4 regions of the Chryseobacterium proteolyticum genome follow, and region 3 is predicted to be linked to each of the others. Evidence: riboswitches for the same ligand, from Rfam matches in the RefSeq annotation. Region 3 holds a riboswitch; each other region holds the start of a gene.
What was found. Region 3 has a riboswitch for cobalamin ahead of prpB (methylisocitrate lyase). Riboswitches for the same ligand answer to the same signal wherever they lie in the genome.
Positions count from the first base shown of each region.

Region 1 (4,363 bases), on a different contig from region 3:
AGGCAGCCCGGAAAAAACACAAATGATGAAAAAAAAATAAAATTTATTAGTCTATTAAAAAGTAGAAACTTCTTAATTTAAATACACGCCATTAGTCCCCTTACCTGTTGTAAAGGATTTGATTTTTGATCCTGAAGTAGTATATACTGTAACTTCACTGTCTTCAGTAAAGTTCTTCACATCAGACGTAAAGATCTTTCCATCTACAACACTGAAACCGTAAAGTGTATAGTACTGTCCTCCGTCTACAGCAGTAATAATAGGAGTTGTAGGAGGAGTAGTTGCCGCCATAACCATTGAGTATACTTTATTTGCTGAAGAGAAGAAATATCTTCCACCATCAATCTGAAGATTGGTTGCATTAGGAATACCTGTCAACGTTGTTGTTTTCGTAATGCTTCCGGTACTTGAAATCTGGTAAATATAAGAGTCAGTAGTTCCTGTAGCAATAACATATACATTACCATTATAGGAAATTGTTTTGTTGATATTTACATTGGGCAATGTAATTACAGATTGTACATCATTGTTCGAAGTATTGATGTAAGTTATTTTGTTTCCGAATCCAAAGCTTGCATTTTGAACAAAAATATTTCCTCCTGCTTCAACAATTCTTTCAACGTTATCCGTGAATGTAATTTTCTTAACAAAAGATAGATCTGAATTTTTATAAATACTTACATATTTAGCTCCCTGATATTTATCATTGGTTACATAGATATTATTATTGGCAACGGCAACATAACGGGGATTATCTATTTGATTGGTAATTTCACCTGCACTTTTAAAAGTATATCGATTTACTACCTGGATTTTATTTGAGTTGTTTAACAAGAGATACGCTTTATCCCCGTTGAATGCCATAGCTTGTAAAACATCACCCAATTGGTTTCCATTATTATTTTTGGAAAAGATGCTGTTTTGACTAAAAGTTAAGTCTCTTGAAACGAAAGTTACTTCTGCATTTGGCTTTCCGAAATTTCCTTCGTTCGAAATTAAATATCCGTTTTCATAAGTTACTACAGGCAAAGTATTATCACTATCAGTACTACAGGAAATATTGAAAAGTAGTACTACAGCAAATAATAGTTGTAAAAGTCTAGTTATTTTCATGTTATTTTTTATTAAAAATTTATCGTTGCGGAAATACTGTAATTACGTTTTGGCATCGGATAATAAGACACCGTTTCATAAACAGTATTGGTTAAATTATTGATTTTAAAACCTAAGACATATTTTTTTTAAGATCGTTGCTGATACACCCGTGTTCATGACGAAATAAGAATCTATCGCATCTTCTCTTTTTTCATCTGTTGTAGTGTATGTAAGACCATTAAAAACTCCCTGAACATAAAGTTTTAGGAAAGAATACTGATAATCAAAATTTCCAAAAACCTTATGGAGAGGGACATACATCATTTGCTTTTTAGTTTCCTGATTGATGGATTTTGCAAGTGTATATCCTATATTAAATCTAAAATGGTGTTCTTTAAGCTGTTTATCAAAAGTAATCTGTGATTCTAAACCATAAGACTTCACTTTATTGATATTAACTGGGGACCAATATCCGTGAGCTGTCGGCAACCACACTATATTATCCGATATATAAAGATAATACGGACTTAATGCAAGTTTAATATTACCCCATTTAAACTCATGGTCCATATCCATCTGGTAAGACCTTTCCGGTTTTAGGTTTGGATTTCCTCCGGGATTCCAATACAGATCATTGAATGTTGGAAATCTGAAATTTCTGGATACATTTACTCCAAGATTATACCATTGTACCGGACTCCATTTTCCCGAGAATGAGTAAAGCAATGGCGAACTTATATTCTCTACAAAATCCTTTTTAACACCAGCTTCAAAACGCAGATCTTTCGTCGGAAAATATCGTATTAACCCCGCTAAAGAGCCTACATTTCTACTTACATTACCAATTCCTTCAGTTTTTACACCTTGGAGATCAGGCTGATACCCCTCACCTTTGTTTACCTGGAATTCGGTGATGATGTTGACATTAAGTTCAGGTACGATGAAATAATTAAAATCATTTTTAAAGATATAATTTTTCCCTGTTGAACCACTGGTCTTCGGAGCATTGTAATTGCCAAAATATTGGAAATTTTCTTCTGTGTAAGCAGCTTTTAAGCTATTTGAAAATTTACTTTTAGTAATATCCCAGGAAAGTAAGCTTCTGGTGCTTTGTGTCTCGTATTTTGTACGGTTGCCATTCTCTACAAAAATCGGATAATTCTGTGTCGAGTCAAAAAACTGACTTTGCCATGAGATCGTCTGATGTCTCGCAATTTTATAGGAGATTCCAACATTAAACGTACTGTTAAAGTATTTGCCGTTTCTATTAATATAGTTTTTTTCTTCCACTTTATAATCATTCTGACTGATCGAATGATTTCCTGAGACTTTAAAACTCAGCTTTTCATTGCTGTAGGAGGCCGTTCCGAAATTATTAAAAGTACCAAATGATCCACCCTCAGAATACAGGGAGGCTTTAAAACCTTTATTGAAATCCAGATTATTATTGAGATGTATACTTCCGCCGATTGCACCACTTCCGTATATTACACTTCCGCCACCGGCTTTCACTCCGATCTCATCATATCCGAAAAGAGGAATATTATTAATGTCTCCCTGACCAAGAAATATCGAATTGATATTGATTCCATTCCAAACAAAGGCTGTCTGTGGAGCAGAGGTTCCTCTGAACGAAGGCGAAGAAACTGCACCTCGTCCGTTTTCCTTGATATAAATACTGGATTGGAAACGTAAAAGTTCTGAAAGATTCGTGGAATTCTTTTCAGCATCCTGAGGAGTAATGGGAGTAACCTTATGAAAAAGTTTTACCTTGTTCATCTGGTTGTCAAAAATATAAACGGTATCGATTGCTTTCTCTTGTCCCAGACAAAGAAAATAAGCAGATGACGATAAAAGCAGTACTAAGGTTTTTTTCATACTATTTTACTTTTCCACCGAAAGCAATATATTTTTGATATTATCATTTTGGCAGGTCTCCTGACTTTCGCATTTCTATACCTTCCCGTTTTCACAGTGGTTTCTTATAGAAATTTTAATTGCGATCTACAGTTGCGGGGACAGTCTGGGATTTTCACCCAATTCCCTATTATTTCAATAGCTTGAAAACCAAAATTTTTGCAAAGATAAGTTTTTAAAAAGAAATCTCAGTCGTATCTGTTAATTTGTAATCAAAACAATGGTCTGCAGAAAAAATAACGATTCCCAGAACCTCAGAATTGAGAGTTTCACGATTACAAGAACGTCGAGTCAAAGTAAAATGGCAATAGATCTTTAATCGAATTTACCTTAACGATTTCATCATTCATACTGGAAAAATAAAGATCAATATTTTCTTTTTGTTTTGTTTCGTATTCAATAAGACTTTGTCTGCAGGCGCCACACGGGGGAATCGGTGGTGTTTTTTCAGAAGATTCTTTAGGGCCTCCTACGATAAAAATCTTTTTGATCTTTTCCTCAGGAAAATTTGCACCTATCCAGAATAGAGCTGTTCTTTCAGCACAAAGTCCGGATGGAAAAGCTGCATTTTCCTGATTGTTACCGGAAAATATTTCTCCGTTTTCAAGTAATACGGAGCACCCGACCAAAAATTGGGAATAAGGGGCATAAGCATTTTCGCGGGCTTGTTTTGCTCTTTCGAAAAGTTTTTTTTTCTATATCGTTCAGTTCAGAGCTATTTTTAAAATATTCGTAGCCGATCTGTATATCTTTTTTCATATATTTATTGGAGCCTAAAAAGGGGAGGTAAAATTAGTTCTTTTTAATCACGTGGGCAACCCGGGATTATTTCCTCTCCATTAGTAAAATTCAAAAATTAATAGACAATGTTATATACTCCGATACAATTCAGAAATATTAAACTCTCTAACCGATGGGTTATGTCACCTATGTGTATGTATTCAAGTGAAAACGGAATGGCTAATGACTTTCATTTCGTACATTACGGAAGCAGATCACAAGGTGGTACCGGACTGATAATGATTGAAGCAACGGGTGTTGAACCCCGGGGAAGGATCACTAATAAATGTATGGGAATATGGAATGACGAACAAGCTGAAAAACTTCAGCAGATTGTCAACTTTGTCCACTCCAATTCTGAGAGTAAAATCGGAATCCAGCTGGCACATGCCGGAAGAAAAGGCTCTACCTGGAATAATATTCAAATTCCAGTGGAAGAGGGGTGGGAAACTCTGGCACCTAGCCCGATTCCTTATCATCCTACAGAAAGAATTCCACACGCTCTGACGCTGGAAGAAATCAAAACTCAGGTTCAGAATTTTAAAGAAGCAGCAAGAAGAGCTGTGAAAGC
Region 1 covers NZ_JBJLWK010000002.1:446,723-451,085, reverse strand. The annotation lists gene ACJ5H0_RS07945 (YncE family protein) at 73-1,113, opposite strand; gene ACJ5H0_RS07940 (TonB-dependent receptor plug domain-containing protein) at 1,219-2,973, opposite strand; cobalamin riboswitch at 3,007-3,182, opposite strand; partial or broken gene ACJ5H0_RS07935 (cytidine deaminase) at 3,288-3,771, opposite strand; gene namA (NADPH dehydrogenase NamA) at 3,879-4,363, shown strand, end outside.
Region 1: linked by a shared signal. The riboswitch ahead of ACJ5H0_RS07940 (TonB-dependent receptor plug domain-containing protein) and the one ahead of prpB (methylisocitrate lyase) in region 3 are both predicted to bind cobalamin.

Region 2 (4,363 bases), on a different contig from region 3:
TTATGGAACCTTTAAAACGACCATTGATGCCGATGAACTTGAAAGAATTTAAAAATTAATTTAATAATAAAGGAGAGTGCTTTTAGCACTCTCTTATTCTTTACTCTTTACTCTTCCTTCTTCCCAAAAAATTTCGCCTTACCAAATTTCTATCCCCCTCCAACCTAATAGAATAAATTTCTTTTGTAAAAACTTCCTTTAGCAAATAAAGAAGATTTAAGAAGCTATAATTATGTTCCGAAATGCTTTTAATTTATATATTTGAAGTATCAAAAATTTTTCATGATGATTTCCGTAAACAAAGCATTCTATTTATCTGCCTTCAGTTTATTTTCATTAGCCTTCCTAAAAGGGCAGCAAAAAATTCCTTTTGGAGTTGTAAAAGCAGAAGAAGGCTATGCCAATGTACGGGTGGCAAAGGATAATTACAGAAAAATTGTAGACAAAATCAGAATGCGTAAAGGGGATGTTTTTCTTTATGTAAAACCGGCTCCCGGAGAAACAGAATGGCTATGGATCAAATATCCCGATAAGCAGGATACTGAAAAGCCTTTTGTGAGATATGAAAATCTTGATAAGGAAGGTATGGTGAATAAAGACCGTGTAGCCTTTATTGATCAGTTGCCTCAATATACACCTTCCAAATCCAAAAACGGAAGATCACTCATTTTCACAGATAATAATAATCCCAAAATACCTACCGCTCAAAGGAGTAAAGTAATCATCGATATTTATCCTTCTAATGCCAGCTACCGTAAACAGGAAAAAGATACGGATGGAACGATATTAACCATTGATAAAGTTAAACCCTGGGGAATAAGCAAAGAACTTCCGGAAGGGATGACCGAAATCAAATCGATCCGGGTACAGCAGGTGGGGCGTGGCTCTGTCTTTGTGAGAGAAGCCATCAAAAATATGTTCCAGCCTACTATGGATTTCAATAACATCAGTGTAGCTGCTATTGATAATGATAATATTTTCCTTTATATGGTGAACGGATCGGGTGAAAACAGGTATACCACACTCTGGACAATCAGACAGGGCCGGGTGGCTCATCAGATTATTTTTAAAAATCCGGAATAATTCACCTTACTTCTCTGTATTATCCTTATTTTTGCACTTGAAAAAGTCTTACCACTTATTCATCACAGGAATGGGTTCTGCCTAACGCAGATTAAAAGGGAATCGTGTGAAAATCACGAGCTGTCGCGCAACTGTAAGTAACAAAAGTCTTTATGTAGGATCCACTGTGCCATGCATGGGAAGGGATTAAAGATGTTACAAGTCAGGAGACCTGCCTTTTCTTTGAACAAGAAACTTTCGCGGCCTGAAGTTTATTGATCTGATGGATGTTTTCAGGAATATACTAATTCCTGGATTATTCTGTTTATTTCAATAATTTCATCCCGCTTTAATTTAATAATGAAATATGACTACAGAAGAAAGAATTCAAGCATCTGAAACCAGAATCTTTAAAGCGGTTTTCCCCAACACAACCAATCATTACGATACCCTTTTTGGTGGTACAGCGATGCAATTGATGGATGAAGTGGCATTTATTACCGCTACCCGCTTTGCAAGAAAACGAGTGGTAACTGTAAGCAGCGACAAAATTGATTTTAAAAAGCCTATTCCTGCAGGAACTATTGTAGAATTAATAGGAACAGTTTCCCATGTCGGGACTACCAGTATGAAGGTAAACGTAGAAATTTATACAGAACAGATGTATTCGTATGAAAGAGAAAGAGCTATTGTAGGAGATTTCACTTTCGTAGCTATAGACGAATTTAAAAAGCCTGTACAGATACTATAATCAGAAAAAAACGCAAGCCGAAGGCTTGCGTTTTTATTTATCTTAAAACTTTTTCTGTTTCTAAACTTTTACTTAGTAAAAACTGGAATGCTTCTCCCATTTCATCAGAAGCCCGGCTGATCGCATTTTCCAGCATATTCCTGATCTGGCTTTCTGTTACCTTAGCTTCTGTCCAGCTTTTTCCTGAAGTATGCGAATTCAGAATAAACGGCATGATCCTGTCTATTGCACAGGCAAAAATAGCATCAGGGGTCTGTTCTTCTTCAAATTCCAGCCACAAATTAAAGAATTCCGAACGCAAAGGTTCATCAAGAATCCCGAAAATTTTCTGGGCAGACAATTTTTCTCTTTCAAATTTGCCCACCATGGCTTTTTCATCAAATAAAAATGTATCTCCAGCTTCTATTTCTACCAGATCGTGGATAGAAAGCATCCGTATCACCCTTAACAGATCGATATCAGCCCTGTTTTTAGCATAGGGGAAAAGTACCTGTGCTAAAATAATGATCTGCCATGAGTGTTCAGCAGTATTTTCTCTTCTTGAATCATCCGCATTATAATTCCTTCTCTGTACATTTTTTAATGCATCTACAGCAAGAATAAAATCAATTTCCTTTTGTATTTTCATGTTTCCTATTCTTTATAATATTCTTTGATTGGATATCTCTTTGTTTTTATGATCCATTTATTTTTAATCTTTTCACGTCGGGTTACTTTTACAGATTCACCATTCATGGCATCTTCTTCCAGTTCAAAGACCTTATCAAGCCCTTTTCCGGGCAGCACCCTGTATTCTGTGGTTAAATGCCAGCAACAACCGGATTTAGAAAATGTTATGAGTCTTTTCCTTTTTGGATCTGTCTGAAACATTCCCAGATTTTCGCGGGCAAGATCAGTTAATTCCTCACTGATCACGAATTGCTTTCTTGTCGTATTATAGACATATACGTCATAGGAAGGACCACCATAACTGCTTTCATTACCATTTCGGATAGCAATGTCTTCAAAACCGTCAAAATTAAAATCTTTAAATATCAGCGGGCTCTGTTCATCATAAAGCTGAATAACATTAACACTAGGTTGTTGATCCTTACCAAGGTAAAAATAAAGATCATCAGACGTGAACTCCTGCAAAGTCCGGGAGGTCCTTTTATCTTTCAGTACAATTGTACCATTTCCACTACATTTATCAGCATCACAATCCTGAACAGTGATCTCCGCATTATACAATAAGGATCCATCTTTAATTTCAAAATGCTGCTGACCGGAGCAAAAAGATCCTAAAACAATAAAGATGATCAAGATTACAGAACTATTCAAAATTATTTTTTTTTGCTCAGTATACAGATGACTGAAATTTCCATAACAAAAATAAGAATAGCGTTCAGAATGACCATCATTTATCTTCTATTTTAATTGATTTTGATTTTCTTAAAAAAATAGATAAAATTTATTTAATTGAAAATCAGTTAATTAAATAAAAATAAATAAAAATTTCACTACTTTGTATTGCATAATACCATTTTAATTACATATCTTTGTAATGTAAAATAAGAATAGGTTCAACTAGCTAGGAACCGGATTCTAAATATAACTAATTAAAACCTTATTAAGATGAATACTGAAAATACCAAAGCGCAAATGCGAAAAGGGATTCTGGAATTCTGTATTTTAAGTCTTATCAATCATCGTGAAATGTATGTTTCCGACCTTATAGATGAACTAAAAAAAGGAAAACTGGATGTAGTAGAAGGCACACTCTACCCTCTTTTAACAAGATTAAAAAATGGTGAGTTTCTCTCTTACAGATGGGAAGAATCAACAGGAGGCCCACCGAGAAAATACTACCAGATTACAGAAAAAGGAAAGTTGTTTTTAGGTGAACTTCTCAATACCTGGAACGAATTAACAGATTCAGTAAACCAAATCACTCAAAAAAATTAAAAAACAAAGCTATGAACAAGACACTCTCAATAGGACTCGCAGGTTTTTCTTTTACAATAGAGGAACACGCATACATAAAGCTAAGCGATTACCTTAATGCCCTAAGAAGCTCTCTGGATGCTTCAGAAGCAGATGAGGTAATGCATGACATAGAAATAAGAATGGTTGAAATCTTCAGAGATTCATTAGGAAAAAGAGAAGTTATCAACGATACTGATGTAGAAGGAGTAATTGCACAAATCGGAACACCGGAAAAAATCGAAGAACAGGAAGAAGCATATTATTCAGAGAAAAACTCTAAAAGAACAAGCCACTCAGGTGCAGAATATTCAGACAAAAGACAATTATTCCGTGATCCTGAAAGACAAAAGATTGCCGGTGTGTGTGCAGGTCTGGCCCATTATGTAGGAATGGATATTACTGCCATGAGAGCAATCTGGCTTGGAGTATTTATCCTGGGTATATTTACAGCTGCTATATCCTCTTCACTTATTGCACTACTTTATATTATTCTGTGGATCGTACTTCCCAAAGCAGAAACCGCTGCAGATTTTTTGAAAATGAAGGGAAAGCCTATGAACTTCGACAATCTTAAAAATGAATCGA
Region 2 covers NZ_JBJLWK010000002.1:326,549-330,911, forward strand. The annotation lists partial or broken gene ACJ5H0_RS07390 (endonuclease MutS2) at 1-52, shown strand, start outside; gene ACJ5H0_RS07395 (hypothetical protein) at 283-1,083, shown strand; cobalamin riboswitch at 1,139-1,316, shown strand; gene ACJ5H0_RS07400 (acyl-CoA thioesterase) at 1,430-1,813, shown strand; gene ACJ5H0_RS07405 (HD domain-containing protein) at 1,851-2,441, opposite strand; gene ACJ5H0_RS07410 (XAC2610-related protein) at 2,447-3,133, opposite strand; gene ACJ5H0_RS07415 (PadR family transcriptional regulator) at 3,428-3,757, shown strand; gene ACJ5H0_RS07420 (PspC domain-containing protein) at 3,769-4,363, shown strand, end outside.
Region 2: linked by a shared signal. The riboswitch ahead of ACJ5H0_RS07400 (acyl-CoA thioesterase) and the one ahead of prpB (methylisocitrate lyase) in region 3 are both predicted to bind cobalamin.

Region 3 (4,363 bases):
ATAATATCAGATCTCTTGTAGTTACACCTAATTTTCACAATCCTACCGGAATTCTGATGTCGGATATTGTAAAAAAAGAACTGCTTTCCATTGCGGAAGAATATGAGTTTCCGATTATCGAAAATGATATTTACGGAGACCTTTATTTTGGCAATGAGAGACCTTCGGGGATTGGGAGTTTTGATACCGGTGGCTGGGTAATAACTTTTTCTTCTTTTTCTAAAACATTGGCTCCCGGTATTCGCCTGGGATGGATGCATTCGGGAAAATTCCATGCGGAAGCAGAGAGAACCAGGTTTGCCTTAGGAAGATCTGTTGCTCCGGTATATCAGGAAATGGTCATTAAACTGCTTGAAGACCATAGCTATGATAAACATTTGCGTTCATTTCGTAAACAGCTATATAAGCAGGCTAAAGATGTGCTAGAGGTATTAAAAAGCCATTTTCCGGATGGGTCTTATTTTGAAGATCCTCAGGGTGGATACAGCATTTGGGGAAGTTTGCCTGAAGGAGTGGATATGGAGAAATTTTACGCTTATTGCGAACAGCAAAGAATATTATTTACTCCAGGAGAAATTTTTAGTCTTACCGATCAGTTCAGGTACCATTTCAGGATTATTTTTGCAGAACGTATCACATCCCATAGCCTGTTGGCTTTGCAAAATATAGGTGAGAATTTGAAACAGATATTGTGAGTGTTTTTCCGGCTTTTATCTGTTAATTCAGAATCATATTTTCATATTGAGAGCATATGCTTTTCTCAATAATCGTGTTTGTCGGATTTTTTTTGCAAGTGGCTTTTACATAATCAAGATCATTTTGATTATGATTTTGAAAATTGAAAATATATTTATAATGCCTATTTTCAAAGAATTACGAATTCCTAACTGTTGTTCGTAAATAATTATTTTCGTGTTTCAATAAAATACCTATATTTACCACCAAGGAGTTCATTTATACTTCTTTATCAACCGGAATTGGTTACACTTAGCTGTGAATTAAAAGGGAATCGTGTGTGAATCACGAACTGTCGCGCAACTGTAAGTAACACTCAAAAGGTTTTTATCAATCAGGGTTCACTGTTCTTTTTTTGAATGGGAAGGACGATAAAAATTGTTACAAGTCAGGAGACCTGCCTATTTCGAATTGACGATGCTTTCGCGATCTGAAGCTTATAGTCAGGTATGATACGATGTGATAACAGTGCCCGATATCTTTTTGTGTACATTATCATTTTTAAGAAATGGTTTACAGGTTTTGCTTTTCAGGGCTGTATCATTTCTACAGCTTGCTCGTATTAGTCCCTTTCCATAATTTTCTCTTTTACAAAGTATTGTGAAGTTTTATCAGCACCTTTTATATTGATTTATAAGCATTACAGGCTGATGGCAGCAATCTTTGACCGGATTGTTATTACATGAAAATGTAATGAGGCTGTTCAACCATTCATTAAGGTTTATAGGTCGTTTAATTATTTTAATCATTTAAAGAATAATCTTTCTTTAAATTGTTGGAAGAATGTGAGTTAAAATACATCAAAACGAACAATAATATTAAAGATGAGTAAAAATGTAAGTCTAGAGTCTGCCGGATTACGTTTCCGGGAGACGATGCAAAAAGAAAACCCTCTTCAGATTGTCGGGGCTATCAATGCCAATCATGCATTGCTGGCGCAACAGGCAGGATTCAATGCTATTTATCTTTCCGGAGGAGGAGTTGCTGCAGGATCGTTGGGAATTCCGGATCTGGGAATTACGACCCTTGAGGATGTTCTGATCGATATTCAACGAATAACCAATGTATGTGATTTACCTCTATTGGTGGATGTAGATACGGGGTTTGGTCCTTCGGCATTCAACGTAGCAAGAACTGTAAAATCATTAATTAAAGCCGGAGCAGGTGCTTTGCATATTGAAGACCAGGTGGGAGCGAAACGTTGTGGGCACCGTCCAGGTAAAGAAGTGGTAAGCAAAGAGGAAATGGTAGACCGTTTGAAGGCTGCTGTTGATGCTCGGACGGATGAAAATTTTGTGATCGGGGCACGTACTGATGCTTTTGCCAATGAAGGGCTTGAAAAAACATTGGAAAGGGCTGTTGCCTATAAAGAAGCCGGAGCAGATTTCATCTTTGCGGAGGCTGTTCCTGATTTAAGCTATTATCAAAAGTTTGTAGACGCTACAGGTATTCCTGTACTGGCCAATATTACAGAATTCGGAATGATTAAAATGTATACTGCTGATGAACTGAAAGATGCGGGAGTCGGTTTGATTTTATATCCCCTTTCTGCTTTCCGGGCGGCAAATAAGGCAGCACTGAATGTTTACGAGCATATCCGGAAAGATGGAACCCAGGCTCATGTAATTGATACCATGCAGACCCGGGAAGAGCTTTACAAAAGCATTGGATACCATGATTACGAACAAAAATTAGATAACCTATTTAAACAGAACAAGAATGTCAATGAATAACGAACCAACATTTAAGCCTAAGAAAAGTGTAGCGCTTTCCGGGGTTGCCGCAGGTAATACTGCACTTTGCAGTGTAGGAAAAAGTGGAAATGATCTCCATTACAGAGGTTATGACATTTTGGACCTCGCAGAAAAAGCAGAATTTGAGGAGGTAGCCTATCTTCTTATTTACGGACAGCTACCAACAGGAGCCCAGCTAAAAAACTATAAAGCCAAATTGAAATCACTGAGAGGATTACCACATTCTGTAAGAAATATCCTGAAAAGTATTCCTGCAGCTGCCCATCCGATGGATGTAATGCGCTCCATGGTTTCAGCAATTGGAAGTATTCAGCCTGAAAAAGACGATCATAATGTGGCGGGAGCAAGGGATATTGCAGACAAATTACTGGCATCATTCAGTTCCGGACTTTTGTATTGGTATCATTATACGCATAACGGAAAAGAGATTGATGTAGAAACTGATGATGATACTATTGGGGGCCATTTTCTTCACCTGTTGCATGGTAAAAAAGCACCTGATTCCTGGGTGAAGGCAATGGAAATCTCTCTTAATCTGTATGCAGAGCATGAATTTAACGCTTCTACTTTTACTGCGCGTGTTATTGCGGGAACCTCTTCAGATTTTTATTCCTGTATAACGGGAGCTATCGGTGCTTTAAGAGGTCCTAAACATGGTGGGGCGAATGAAGTGGCTTTCGAAATTCAGAGTCGTTATAATTCCCCGGATGAAGCGGAAGAGGATATCAGAAGGCGTATTGGTAACAAAGAAGTAATTATTGGATTTGGACATCCGGTGTACACCATATCGGATCCGCGAAACGTAGTGATAAAAAAAGTAGCGAAAGAACTTTCCGAAGAGGCCGGAGATATGTTGCTTTATCATATTGCTGAAAGGCTGGAAACCATAATGTGGGAAGAAAAGAAAATGTTCCCTAACCTGGATTGGTTCTCAGCGGTTTCGTATCATCTGATGGGAGTGCCAACCCTTATGTTCACTCCGTTATTTGTTATTTCAAGAGTCACCGGATGGAGTGCCCACATCATTGAACAAAGGCAGGATGGCAAAATTATCCGTCCAAGTGCCAATTACACCGGGCCTGAAAATAAAGAATTTGTTCCTATCACAAGCAGATAATACAATCGATTTAAAATATAAACTAATTAAACTTAAAACAAAAAGATGTCATCACACATTTCAAATGAAAGACCACAACCAGATCAGGTATTAACAGATATTGCAGATTACGTATTGAACTTCGAAATTAAAAACGACCTGGCCTGGAAAACGGCCCAATACTGCCTTTTAGATACTATTGGATGTGGATTGGAAGCTTTAACTTATCCTGCCTGTACGAAATTATTGGGACCTATTGTAAAAGGAACTGTTGTTCCGAATGGAGCAAAAGTGCCGGGAACTCAGTTTCAATTGGATCCGGTTCAGGCGGCTTTCAATATCGGAGCTATTATTCGTTGGCTGGATTTTAATGATACATGGCTAGCTGCAGAATGGGGACATCCTTCTGATAACTTAGGAGGAATTTTAGCAACCGCTGACTGGTTGTCCAGAACCCATATTGCAGAAGGAAAAGCTCCTTTGAAAATGAAGCAGGTGCTGGAAGCCATGATCATGGCGCATGAGATTCAGGGTGTAATTGCTCTTGAAAATTCATTCAACAGAGTAGGTTTAGATCACGTTTTATTAGTGAAGTTGGCTTCTACGGCCGTTGTAGGGAAATTAATTGGATTGACCCGTGATGAGCTGATCAATGCGATCTCATTGGCCTTTGTGGACGGACAATCTTTAAGAACATACCGTCATGCTCCTAACACAGGAAGTCGTAAGTCATGGGCAGCCGGAGATGCCACTTCCAGAGCTGTCCGTTTAGCATTAA
Region 3 covers NZ_JBJLWK010000004.1:148,202-152,564, forward strand. The annotation lists gene ACJ5H0_RS16455 (aminotransferase-like domain-containing protein) at 1-695, shown strand, start outside; cobalamin riboswitch at 962-1,154, shown strand; gene prpB (methylisocitrate lyase) at 1,560-2,468, shown strand; gene prpC (bifunctional 2-methylcitrate synthase/citrate synthase) at 2,461-3,606, shown strand; partial or broken gene ACJ5H0_RS16470 (bifunctional 2-methylcitrate dehydratase/aconitate hydratase) at 3,652-4,363, shown strand, end outside.

Region 4 (4,363 bases), on a different contig from region 3:
CTGGTTCATCGATCTGGATAATTCTGATTCCTGCTTTTTCAAGATCGTTTACTTCATCACGGATTGCCAAAGCAATCTGCTTACAGGTGGTAGAACGAGGCTGATCATCACGTACAAATGACCATTGAAGAATGGTTACAGGGCCGGTCAACATTCCTTTTACCCATTTTTGAGTTAATGACTGGGCATATTGCGACCAGTAAACCGTCATTGGCTGAGGCCTGTGAACGTCTCCATAAATAACCGGTGGTTTTACACAGCGGCTTCCGTAGCTTTGAACCCATCCGTTTTGAGTAAATGCAAATCCTGCGAGCTGTTCCCCAAAATACTCGACCATATCGTTGCGTTCAAATTCTCCATGTACCAATACATCAATTCCGATTTCCTCTTGCCATTGGATGGTTCTCTGTGTTTCTTCTTTAAGCAGCTGATCATATTTCTGGGCGGTAAGATCTCCTTTCTTGAATTGAGCTCTCCAGCTTCTTACTTCTTTGGTTTGAGGAAAGGACCCAATTGTTGTTGTTGGAAATAAAGGAAGCTCCAATGCGTTCTGCTGTGCTTCTTTTCTCACATTAAAAGGACTGTTTCTCTGTGCGTCACTTTCTGTAGTTACGGTAACACGGTTTTTCACATCCTGATTGTGAATTAGTGTTGAAACTTTTCGGTTTTCAATAGCTTTTTTATTTTCAGCTAATTCCTGTAAAGTATTGTAATCCGGGTTTTCTGAAGCTAATTTTTTTTAAGGTAACAATTTCATAAACTTTTTGCCTGGCGAAAGCCATCCATTGTTTGATCTCCGGAGATAGTATATTTTCATTTTTCTCCAGGTCAAGATCGAAAGGAGAATGAAGTAATGAACATGACGGTGCAATGAAAACTCTTTCAGAACCTAATGCTGCAATAGCTTTTTTGATGAAAACCAGAGACTGATTGAAATCGTTTTTCCAGATATTTCTTCCGTCTACGACTCCTAATGAGAGGATTAATGTTTCAGGAATTGCATTGATGACCTCATCCAATTGTTCCGGGGCTCTTACCAGATCAATGTGTAGTGCATCAACAGGTAGAGTAGTGGCCAATGAAAGGTTATCTTTTAACCCATCAAAATAGGTGGTCACAATAAATTTAAGGTTCGGAAACTGTTTGGCAATTTCAGCATAAATGTTCTGGTAAACTTCTTTTGCTTTCTGATCAAGGTCTAGTGCTAAAAACGGCTCATCCAGCTGAATCCATTCTGCTCCGTTGTTTTCAAGCTCTTTTAAGATCTCAACGTAAACCGGAAGCAGATTTTGTGCTAAATCCAATTTATCAAAACCTTCTTCTTTTTCTTTTCCTAATAATAAATAGGTTACCAATCCAAGGATAACAGGCTTTGTATGAATTCCTGCTTCCTTCGCTTCAATAAACTCATTAACGATTTTATGGGAGAATAATTTGAATTGCTGATCTTTTTGGAATTCTGGAACGATATAATGATAATTGGTATCAAACCATTTTGTCATTTCCATGGCTGTAATATCGTGCCCTTCTTTCTGATAACCTCTGGCCATAGCAAAGTAAAGATCTAGCTCATTTGGTGTAATATCCTGATAACGGGAAGGAATAGCTCCAACAGACAATGTCATGTCCAATACCTGATCATAAAAAGAAAAGTCATTGGATGGAATCAGATCAATTCCGGCTTCTTGTTGTAGTTCCCAGTTTTGCTTTCTGATCTTTTTTCCTGCCTCTAAAAGTTCCTGTAACGATGTTTTACCTGCCCAATATAGTTCGCAGGCTTTTTTAAGTTCTCTGTTGCTACCGATTCGCGGATAGCCAAGGATGTGTGTTTGCATTTTCTTTAAACTTTTAATTAAATTTTGGTTTTAAAAGTTCTTATAATGCTTCATAACGCAATCGGGAAATAGTTTTTAGCAATAGAGAAGATACAATATAGACGTAATTTTCCCAGTGAAGAGTAGATTGTTAGGTAACCTGAAATTAATTTTCATAAAAAACATTACGTTTAAACTCAAATAAATTCTGAGTTAAAACCCAATCCAATACGTTCAAAAGTATCATCTGTATGACCAAAAGCTTCAGACCGCGAAAGCATTGTCAATTCGGGACAGGCAGGTCTCCTGACTTGTAACAGTTTTTGTCATCCTTCCCGCTTGTGGCAGTGGATATTCAGGGACAAAAACCTCTGTTGTGTTACTTACAGTTGCGCGACAGCTCGTGATTTTCACACGATTCCCTATTAATCTACCTTAAGTAAAACCTTTTCCGTTTGATGAAGTATGTTAAAGAACAAAATAGGGTGTAAAGGTATTAATTTAAGATGTTTAATTGGCTTAAATGTAAAAATTAAGGATATTGTTTTGTTTGAATTGAATTTGTAAGTTATTTATTCTGTAAATTTGAAAATATAAATCGAAAAAAGAATATTATCCTGTGGAAAGACTAGACGATAAAGACCTTCAATTGTTAAGGATCCTTCAAAAAAATGCAAAATTGACCGTTAAAGAATTGGCAAAGGAAATTAATCTTTCTCCATCTCCTGTTTTTGAGCGTGTTAAAAGGTTGGAGCAGGAGGGTTATATCAAACATTATGCGGCTGTCCTGGAAGCTGAGAAACTGAATCGTGGTTTTACAGTTTTCTGTCAGGTTAAATTAAAGATCCACGACAGGTCTGTGGGAAATGATTTTGTACAGGAAATTACACTGATAGACGAAGTTGCGGAATGCTATAATATTTCGGGCGATTTTGATTTCCTTCTCAAAGTTCAGGTACGCGATATGAAACACTACCAGGATTTTGTATTTAATAAATTAGGTTCCGTCGACTCGATAGGAAGCACACACAGTACTTTTGTAATGGCAGAAGTGAAGAATAACCATGGAGTTACTATATAGAGTACATCTCTTATTAGATTTTTTTTTCCTCTGATCCTGCTTAATGATACAGAAGTGATACCAAGATAAGATGCAATATAATACTGAGGAACCCGGCGGAAAATCTCGGGGGATTGCTTTATAAGCTCATTATATCTTTCCTCTGCAGAATCTTTTATACGGGAAATAAAGAGCTTCTGATATTTAAGTAAGCGTTCCTGTAGATAGCTGTAATAAAGTTCCTTGCTGTCCGGATTATTTTCAATTATTTGTCTGAAATCCTCAATAGAAGTGCTGTATACAGTACAGGGTTCTATCGTTTCGATATTATAAATACTTGGAGAATTATAAAACAAACTTTCCCACGACGAAATAAAGTTTCCTTCAAACAAAAACTGAAATGTAATTTCCTTACCGTCATTATTAAGCCAACCTCTGGCAACTCCTTTTTTGAGATAGTAAAATTTACGCGCCATCTTACCTTCTTCCGTTAGCAAGGTTTTGTTGGGTAATTCTTCCTGTTCGAAATTACTAAGGATTTTAGCCAAGGCGTTTTTATCTGGGGACATGCTCAAGAAGATTTTAAATATAATTACTCACTTCAATCAGGTTCTGATCAGGATCCCGGAAGTAGACGGACCTTATTTTGCCTGTTGCTCCGGTTCTGATAACAATACCCTCGATGATTTCGATGTTTTTTTTCTTTAAGTTCTTTTAAAATATCATGTACATCTGTTGTGGCAATAAAGCACAGATCTGCAGAACCGGGAGTAGCATGTAGTGCCTTTGGCTCAAATTCATTGCCTTTCTGATGCAGGTTGATTTTTTGGTTTCCAAAAGCAAGCGCTTTCCGGTTATCTCCGAATGAGACCGCTTCAAATCCAAGGATGTCTGTATAAAAAGAGATGGTTTTTTCGATATCAGCTACCGTTAGAACGATATGATCAATGTTTTGAATTTCCATGGTTTTGTTTTTAATGTAAACACTGCATATTTTTTATGCTGTGTTTGAAATATTAATAAAGATAATCAATATTGATCAGACCCCTTCTCAATGGAACAAGGACTGTATCATTGGTATTCATTTCAAAAATGGGTTTTAAATTTTTTTTTCAGCCTGAATGTATTTACTTTATTCAAATCATTATTATCATGTATTGAGGTTTTACCATTCAACCAAAAGGTCTTATAATCTTGATGATTAACAACTTTATATTCTTTTGAATTTCTTCCTTTCTCAACTTTCATATTGATGTAAAGTAAAAGATCATTTATTGGACGATGTAATCCTGCGAAACAACTGAGTCCTAAAACAAAAATAGCAATGGGTAAGTTTGAAAGATCTTTTATTTTTGATTTAATTGTTAAGAAAAACATTAGGGACAAAAGAGCGAAAAATACAATCACTGTATATTTCCAGGAGCTTTCTTCAAAATTTTTGAGATCAGAAGATAAGTAGGTCTCTCTGATCATCGGTTGTAATACAAAA
Region 4 covers NZ_JBJLWK010000001.1:964,941-969,303, reverse strand. The annotation lists partial or broken gene metE (5-methyltetrahydropteroyltriglutamate--homocysteine S-methyltransferase) at 1-1,835, opposite strand, end outside; cobalamin riboswitch at 2,094-2,279, opposite strand; gene ACJ5H0_RS04500 (Lrp/AsnC family transcriptional regulator) at 2,434-2,895, shown strand; gene ACJ5H0_RS04495 (Crp/Fnr family transcriptional regulator) at 2,787-3,443, opposite strand; gene ACJ5H0_RS04490 (VOC family protein) at 3,491-3,838, opposite strand; gene ACJ5H0_RS04485 (hypothetical protein) at 3,961-4,363, opposite strand, start outside.
Region 4: linked by a shared signal. The riboswitch ahead of metE (5-methyltetrahydropteroyltriglutamate--homocysteine S-methyltransferase) and the one ahead of prpB (methylisocitrate lyase) in region 3 are both predicted to bind cobalamin.